Regions from separate parts of the Sporosarcina newyorkensis genome, predicted to be linked through region 1. Evidence: riboswitches for the same ligand, from Rfam matches in the RefSeq annotation. Region 1 holds a riboswitch; the other holds the start of a gene.
What was found. A riboswitch is a leader RNA that binds a small molecule or an ion and turns the genes downstream of it on or off. The one in region 1 is predicted to bind thiamine pyrophosphate.
Positions count from the first base shown of each region.

Region 1 (4,171 bases):
AATATTTAATTGCAGACAAGCGTCATTTGCGAGTAATCGCGTTTCAATATTATCTGTGCCATCGAGCACCATGTCATGGCCTTCAAATAACTCCAGCACATTTTCTGGCGTCACATCTGCTACGACTCCTCGGATTTTCACATCACTGTTGATCTTGCACAGTCGTCTTTCCGCAGCGGCGGCTTTCGGTAATTGCTCGACAACGTCTTGCTCAGCGTACAACTGCTGACGATGCAAATTGGACCATTCCAAAATATCGCGATCTACAATTGTTAATTCACCAACACCTGCTCGTACAAGCATTTCGGCTCCCGATGAACCAAGTGCCCCAGCGCCGAGGACGAACACCTTGGCCCCCCGTATCCGCAGCTGGCCGTCCGCTCCAATGGATGTAAACAGCTCTTGGCGTGAATATTTACTCATCAATTTGGCACAAGCCCCTCTAGCGGACTGCTCGCGACGCCATAGTCTCTTACCGGCATGCGCCCTGCTTGATAGCCAAGATGTCCCGCTTCAATCGCTAATTTCATCGCTTCTGCCATTTTAACAGGGTCTGCAGCTTCGGAAACCGCTGTATTCAATAGCACGCCGTCTGCTCCAAGCTCCATCGCGTATGCCGCGTCTTTCGGTGATCCAATGCCCGCATCCACAATGACCGGTACATTTGATTGCTCGATAATTAGAGAAAGATTCAACGGATTCAAAATTCCGTGACCTGAACCAATCGGTGCAGCGCCCGGCATGATGGCATGAACGCCTAATTCACAAAGTTTCCGTGCCAGCACCACATCATCCGACGTATAAGGCAGCACGATGAAACCTTCTTCAAGCAGCATTTCAGATGCACGCAACGTTTCCACTGGATCAGGCAACAAGGAATGGCTGCAGCCAATAATCTCAACCTTTACCATATCACATAATCCCGATGCTTTCGCCAGCTTCGCGATATGCACCGCTTCCTCCGCTGTGCTTGCGCCTGCTGTATTTGGCAATAATGTATAGTGCTCTAAATCCAGTTGCTCCAGGAAATTCGGCTGAGACTCTTCGAAAATGTTCATCCGTCTCACCGCAAATGTTAAGATTTCTGTCTCTGATACCGCAACTGCCTTTTTTTGAGTCTCAAATGAAGGATACTTCCCTGTGCCTAACAATAAACGTGAAGAAAACCTTTTATCTGCTATTTGTAACATCCTCATCCGCCTCCAACAAAATGTATGATTTCAATTTGATCTCTGTCCATAATTGGTGCATCGTAACTGTCCTTCTGCAGAATTTCCTTGTTCTTTTCGACGATCAAAATTCGATTGCCAAGCTTCAAATGCTCCAGTAACTGCTGAACTGTTTCCACCTCAGGTACAACCGAATACGACTTACCGTTCAAATCAATTGTTTTGCCCAATGAACACCGCTCCTTTGCTATGAATCTCTTGCACGTGCATAATCTCTAACTGCGCTCACTGCGTCTTGACTGCTGATGGGGGACAGGATTGCTGCACCTCTGACGCCGTGTCTTTTAAAAAACGGCAGATGAACTGGCCGAATTCCACCGATTGCATAGACGGGAATCGTGCATGATAATGCAATCTCAAAAAGCTCATCCGTACCCCGCGGAGCCAAGCCTTTTTTGGATGATGTCAGATAAATATGTCCATACAATAGCCAGTCTGCTCCAGCAGCTTGTGCTTCTCGTGCCTCTTCCAATGAATGGATGGAAGATCCTAATCTCAGCGACGGAAAAGTGGTACGTGCTTCCTTCACCGACATTCCATAGCCTGTCAGCTGACAGGCTATGGACAGCGAGTTTGCGAGGCTGGGCCGTGCGTGTACAATTATTTTATCCAATGGAAACCCTCTAGTAGAGAGACGTGAAATCAATTCGATCAGCTGTACATCCGTCTTCGACTTTTCACGTAAGATAAATTCATCGATATAAGGCTCCGTCTCCAGCAACTTGAGCAGCAGTTCATCAACAGAATGACAATCATCCGTGACACCGACCAATTTCATTTCCAGTTCACCTCCAAATGAAAAAACCACTTCCCGAATCGGAAAGTGGTTGGATGTGTCGGCATGTATGAGAGTACGCCAAAACGACTTGCCACTTCCCTCCGCAGGTACGAACCTGTTCAGGTGATAAGGGTTTCAGAGTCGCACTCTTTTCTCAGTCCTTGTGAAGGATTCCCCTAATGGTCAAAAGATTATGATATTCACTTACAGCATAGCACTTACCAGATTGAAAGAAAAGAGGGATGTCAAATTTTCATCTCTTGCTGAATTTCATATAGCCATTATATGAGTAATAAAGAATCTAAATCGAAAATCTCTACAATCTTAGAACCGGTCTGGCGTATCCAGCCCCGTTCTTCGAATACGCTTAATTTACGACTGATTGTTTCGGGTGTCGTGCCAAGATGGGAAGCTAGATCTTTTCGGCTCATCGGCAGTCGGATGGTCAATTGTTGCTGTTCCTCTGATAGATCCGCCAAATACAACGCAAGTCGAGTTTCAGCAGATTCCATGGCGATTCGGGCGGCTCGCAGCTCTGTATCCGCGAGTCGGGAAGAGAATTCCGTAAGCATCCTCAATGAAATTGCAGGGTGAGATTGCAAAAGTTGCTGCATCTCGTCCCGTTGGATGATACACAGTTCAACGGCTTCCAAAGTTTCCGCATATGCGTCATGAGGCTTTGCGTCGAACAAGGAAAGCTCGCCTGTGAATTCTCCTGGTTTCAGGATACGGACGAGTTGTTCCTTGCCATTCTCCGATAGACGATAGACCTTGACTCGTCCTTTATGCAATATATATAAACCTTCTGAGCGATCACCGCTATGGTAAATCATTTCACCGCGAGGGTAGTTTATGCTGCGTGCAAGCGCGACGATTTTATCCATTTGCTGCTTATCCAAGTGATTGAAAAGAGGGACGAGCGAAACGCAGGAACGGTGAAGATCGTTCGTGCTTAGGTCACAATGTGATCCTTGGTTCATCCGATATCACCTCACTTTGTTTTTGATTCGATGGCTTGTCGTTAGTATAACGTATTAATCGAATGGCGTTCAGGATCACCAGAAGTACGCTCACTTCATGGACGAGCATACCGGAAGCGAGGAATACTTTGCCGAGTAATACACCGAGCAACAGAAGGAATACGGTACCGACCGCAAAGAAGGTATTCTGCTTCATGTTCTGTACAGTTGCTTTCGCTAAAGCATAGGCATGGGAGAATTGATCGAGCCGATCTGCCATCAAGACGATGTCCGCTGTCTCCATTGAAATATCTGTTCCGCCTTCTCCCATGGCGAGCCCAATATCCGCCGTTGCTATGGCGGGTGCATCGTTGATTCCGTCGCCTGCCATAGCAACTCGGTGACCTTGTTCTTTCAAACTCTGAACTGCCGCCACTTTATCTTTAGGCAATAATTCCGCATAGATTTCGTCAAGGCCAAGGTGTTCGCCAACTAGTTGGGCTGTATGTCGATTGTCGCCTGTCAGCATGATCATTTGCTTGATGCCATTTTTCCGCAATTTGGCCAACGCTTCGGCAGCTTCCGGACGAATTTGATCGGCGACAGAGATGATTCCTGTGATTTCCCGGGAAATACTGACGAAAATTGCCGTATTTCCAGCTTTCTCACGTTGTGATGCATAGTCTTCCATTTCAGAAGGAATCGGGATCTTTTGGTCTTCCATTAGTTTGCGATTGCCAACTGCGAGATGCTTTCCTTCTACTGTAGCCATTATTCCATTTCCTTTAACCACTTCAGCGTCTTCCGGTTGATTGGACAAATGAATCGCACGTTTCTTCGCTTCTTTAACGATAGTCCGGCCTAGATGGTGTTCTGAAATCATTTCGGCTTCGGCTGTGAGACGCAGTAACTCTTCTTTCTCTATACCTAATCCGTAGACATCAGTTACTTCAGGTCGCCCTCTTGTCAATGTACCTGTTTTATCAAAGACGATCGTATCAATTTTCGCTAGCTGTTCCATTACTTCACCGCCTTTTATCAAGACACCGTTTCGGGCTCCGTTGCCAATTCCTGCAACGATCGAAACCGGTGCGGAAATGACGAGGGCTCCAGGGCAAGCGATGACGAGGAAAGTTAACGTCATTTCGATGTTCCGTGTTAAAAGATAAACGAGCACGGACAAGAGCACAATGGAAGGCGTATAG
Region 1 is NZ_FUYJ01000003.1:294,880-299,050, reverse strand. It holds gene B5D59_RS08075 (ThiF family adenylyltransferase) at 1-426, opposite strand, end outside; gene B5D59_RS08070 (thiazole synthase) at 423-1,196, opposite strand; gene thiS (sulfur carrier protein ThiS) at 1,193-1,399, opposite strand; gene B5D59_RS08060 (thiamine phosphate synthase) at 1,417-2,007, opposite strand; TPP riboswitch at 2,087-2,195, opposite strand; gene B5D59_RS08055 (Crp/Fnr family transcriptional regulator) at 2,289-2,987, opposite strand; gene B5D59_RS08050 (heavy metal translocating P-type ATPase) at 2,965-4,171, opposite strand, start outside.

Region 2 (4,171 bases), on a different contig from region 1:
CACTCCCCCTTCTATTAGCACCTAATATTGTTAGTTATATGCAACTATGTATACGTTAAATAATACCATAAAAATCACTATAAAAGACTCACTCTTATGTAAAATCACACAAAAAAGCTCTGTCTACTTATGACAGAGCCATATACTCTACATTCAATTGTCTCCCCGAATCAAATCAGCTTCTGTTGATTCAATAACTTCCTCTGCCGTAAAGCCGTCAAATACTTCTTTCAGCACTAAACCTTTTGGAGTCACTTCAATTAATGCTCTTTCGGTAATGATCTTATCGACAACTCCTTTTCCGGTAAGCGGCAGCGTACAGCGCTTTTTAATTTTTGGTTCACCGGTTTTCGAAACATGGTCCATTATGACGATCACTTTTTTGGCACCGTGCACTAAATCCATCGCGCCACCCATCCCTTTGATCACTTTCCCTGGAATCATCCAATTGGCCAAGTCTCCTGTTTCAGACACTTCCATTGCCCCTAAAATCGCGACATCCACATGGCCGCCGCGAATCATCGCAAATGATTCGGCACTCGAGAAGAAAGCAGAGCCGGGAACCGTTGTGACCGTTTCTTTTCCAGCATTGATCAAATCAGGGTCGACATCTTCTTCTAAAGGATACGGCCCAATGCCCAATAATCCATTTTCCGACTGTAAAATGACTGTTTTATCAGCTGAAATATAGTTCGCTACAAGCGTTGGCATACCAATTCCTAAATTGACATAGTTGCCGTCTTTAATTTCCTGCCCTGCCCTTTTCGCAATGCGCTCTCTAAAATGAATTGGTTTCATTAAGCTCCCTCCCCTTTCTGCCGAGTCGTCAGCCGCTCAATTCGTTTTTCTTGTTTTGCCTCCAATAAGCCTTGCACATAAATGCTTGGGGTATGAATGTGGGCAGGATCTAGTTCTCCAACATCTACAATCTCTTCCGCCTCAGCAATTGTAAATTTAGCTGCCGCCGCCATAAGTGGGTTAAAGTTTTGTGCCGTTTTATTGTAGATCAAGTTTCCCAATTGATCGGCTTTCGCTGCGCGAATCAATGCGAAATCTGCATTCAAAGCTTCCTCCAATAAATACTCCTTGCCATCAAAGACCCGCACTTCTTTTCCTTCTGCAATCTGTGTCCCGACTCCAGCAGGCGTATAGAAAGCCGGTATCCCCGCGCCGCCTGCACGTATCTTTTCAGCCAACGTTCCTTGCGGTGTCAGCTCGACTTCAATTTCCCCTGCCAATACCTGGCGTTCAAATTCCTTATTCTCCCCAACATACGATCCAATCATTTTCTTGATCTGCTTCTTTTGCAGCAACAAGCCAAGTCCCCAATTATCCACGCCACAATTATTTGATATGATCGTTAAATCTTTCACTTCAGTTTCCGCCAATGCCAGAATCAGCTGCTCAGGTATCCCAACCAGTCCGAATCCGCCAACCATTAACGTCGCTCCATCTTGAATAGTTGAAACCGCTTGCAAATTTGTTGAGTAGATCGTTTTCATACGTTTCTCCTCCTGTTCTTTGCCAGTGCTTCACCCTTATTTTATTTTAACAAATGATTCAGATATTTGCATGAAACTATGAAAAAGAATGGTAATTCATAGTATTAAAATGTCCCTAATGCTATACTTCACAGACACATACATAACAAAATCACTGGGGGTGCCTATTGGCTGAGAGGAGAAAACTCCGACCCTTTGAACCTGATTCGGTTGATACCGACGGAGGGAAGTGGCATTTTTTTCAGCGGCCACTAACTTTCAGTGGTCTTTTTTTGTATAAACCTATGAAAAAAGGAGCTGGATGGATTGGAATTGAAAGATCAAGTAGTATTGGTGACTGGTGCAAGCAGAGGGTTGGGCGCGGCAACTGCGAAGGCTTTTGGCGAAGCAGGTGCAAAAGTTATCGTAAATTACTTTCAAAATAGCGATAAAGCTCAGCAAGTTGTGAATGAAATCGGCAGTGACCGGGCCATAGCACTGCGGGCAGACGTGCGGAATCCAGATGACCTGCAGTTATTAGTAGAACAGGCTAACCACCATTTCGGACAGCCAATTACGACAATCGTCAACAATGCGTTAATCGACTTTTCATTCAATGGTGATGATCGGAAACAGTTGAATGCGATTGAATGGCAGGATTATCATAAACAGCTGGAAGGTTCTGTGGGGGCAACGCTAAATACGCTTCAAGCAGCTCGGGAAGGCATGACACAATTGCAGTTTGGTCGAATCATCAATATCGGAACAAACTTGGTGCAGAATCCTGTCGTACCTTATCACGATTACAATACGAGCAAGGCCGCTTTGCTCGGTATGACGCGGAGCATGGCAAAAGAATTAGGACCTGATGGTATCACCGTCAATATGGTGTCAGGTGGGCTTTTACTGAAAACAGATGCTAGCGCCGCAACGCCGGATGCTGTGTTCGATATCATTAAAGCCAACACACCGATTGGGCGAGTCGTCACTCCAGAAGAAGTAGCTGATGTGGTTGTCTTCTTCGCTTCTCCTTCCAGCCGTGCCGTCACAGGACAAAATCTCGTAGTGGATGGCGGATTGGTGATGGATTGATAGAGTCATTTCCTGACTTTTTGCATGGTTGATTTGTAGATCAAGCGTATATTAGATAGCACCTCCTTTGCGTTGAATTCATCAAATGAAACGGCACAGTTCTCTCACGTTTTTCGACATACACTAAGAGAGAAGGAGGTGCATATTTTATGTCATCAAGAAAGTTTAGACCTTGCAGCGGCTGTGACTCTTCTCATGTATCGAATCGGGAGACTAGATGTTATGACGAAAAGAAATTAATTCATATACTCGTCGATTTAATGATGGGAGATCCTATCGAAATCACCTTGAAACACTCAAAAAATATTCAGCATAATGGCTATTACTTAGAATTCAACAAAAACAATCGAGTTATCCATTTTCAACCGTTCGGAGATGCAGATGTCCAAGAATTCGCCTTGGCTGACATTTGCACGATAAGATATAGCTGATACAAGGAATTTCAGAATCCAACACGGTGTCGTTCGATGAGACTAAAACTAGCAGCCATAAGAGATTATTCCACCTTTCACTCTCCTAAATCACCATAAGAAACCCCTTTATGATCGCGTATAGACACTTTATGATCTTCAACAGCAAAATGACGCACATGGAAGAAGGGCAGTTCAGGAGATCACTCCCTGGACAGCCCTCCATTTATACAGTCTTGCTTTTCAGATTAATTCCTCAAAGCATTCCACTGTTTTCATCGGTTCGCCTGACTTACGCAACCCCCATGTATCTTCCATGAACACCTCTGCTAACTTCTCATACTTCCTACCATACTTTGCAGCCCACTCCAAACTCACGACGCTTTCATATACGTCCGACATGCGTTTCATCCATCTTTTCGCTTCAAATGTTTGCAAAGAATAATCATAGGAAGCAAAGGCAGTCAATCCTTCCTGCACACTATCAATTTCTCTATCTAGTACTTGCGTCAATCCGCATTCCTCTAATGCAGACAAACGGTTCTTCATCTCATCGACAAACAAGTCATGAGCTTTGAATTTCGTGACCAAACGAATCAATTCCAACGCTAAAATATTTGCCGTCCCTTCCCAAACGGTTAACACTTGTGCATCCCGTAGCAATCTCGGCGTAACAAAATCTTCTATATAGCCATTGCCGCCGTGCATTTCGATTGCTTCATGAGAGAAGTGAATTGCCTGTTCCGCTGTTTCCTTTTTAATCAATGCAATAAAAAGTCGATTCAGCACTTGCTCGCGTTCATCCGCTTCTCCATCTGTAACTTTTTCATATAGTTTAATGAAATCAAAAACGGTTATTGTTTCCGCATGTAATTTTGCCGACATTTTTCCTAATGTATCACGCACCATTGGATAACCCGTCAAACGTTGACCGAATGCATTTCTACGACTTGCATAGCTCTTGGATTCCAGCAATGCTCTGCGCATGATGCCTAGAGATGCAATCGCATTGCAGATTCTTGATAAATTAAGCGCTTCGAGCATATAAGCCAAACCTTTCGTCGGATCACCTACAACATAGGCAATCGCCCCGTCAAATTCCACCTCACCTGACGGCACAGCGCGCACACCCAGTTTATCTTTGAGTCTGCGAATACGAACTCCGTTTAACTCCCCGTTTTTCTTGCG
Region 2 is NZ_FUYJ01000002.1:195,041-199,211, reverse strand. It holds gene B5D59_RS05300 (3-oxoacid CoA-transferase subunit B) at 154-798, opposite strand; gene B5D59_RS05295 (CoA transferase subunit A) at 798-1,502, opposite strand; TPP riboswitch at 1,649-1,747, shown strand; gene B5D59_RS05290 (3-oxoacyl-ACP reductase) at 1,809-2,573, shown strand; gene B5D59_RS05285 (hypothetical protein) at 2,723-3,004, shown strand; gene B5D59_RS05280 (acyl-CoA dehydrogenase family protein) at 3,227-4,171, opposite strand, start outside.
Region 2: it holds a riboswitch for thiamine pyrophosphate, as region 1 does, so the genes downstream of both, B5D59_RS05290 (3-oxoacyl-ACP reductase) here and B5D59_RS08060 (thiamine phosphate synthase) in region 1, are expected to answer to the same signal.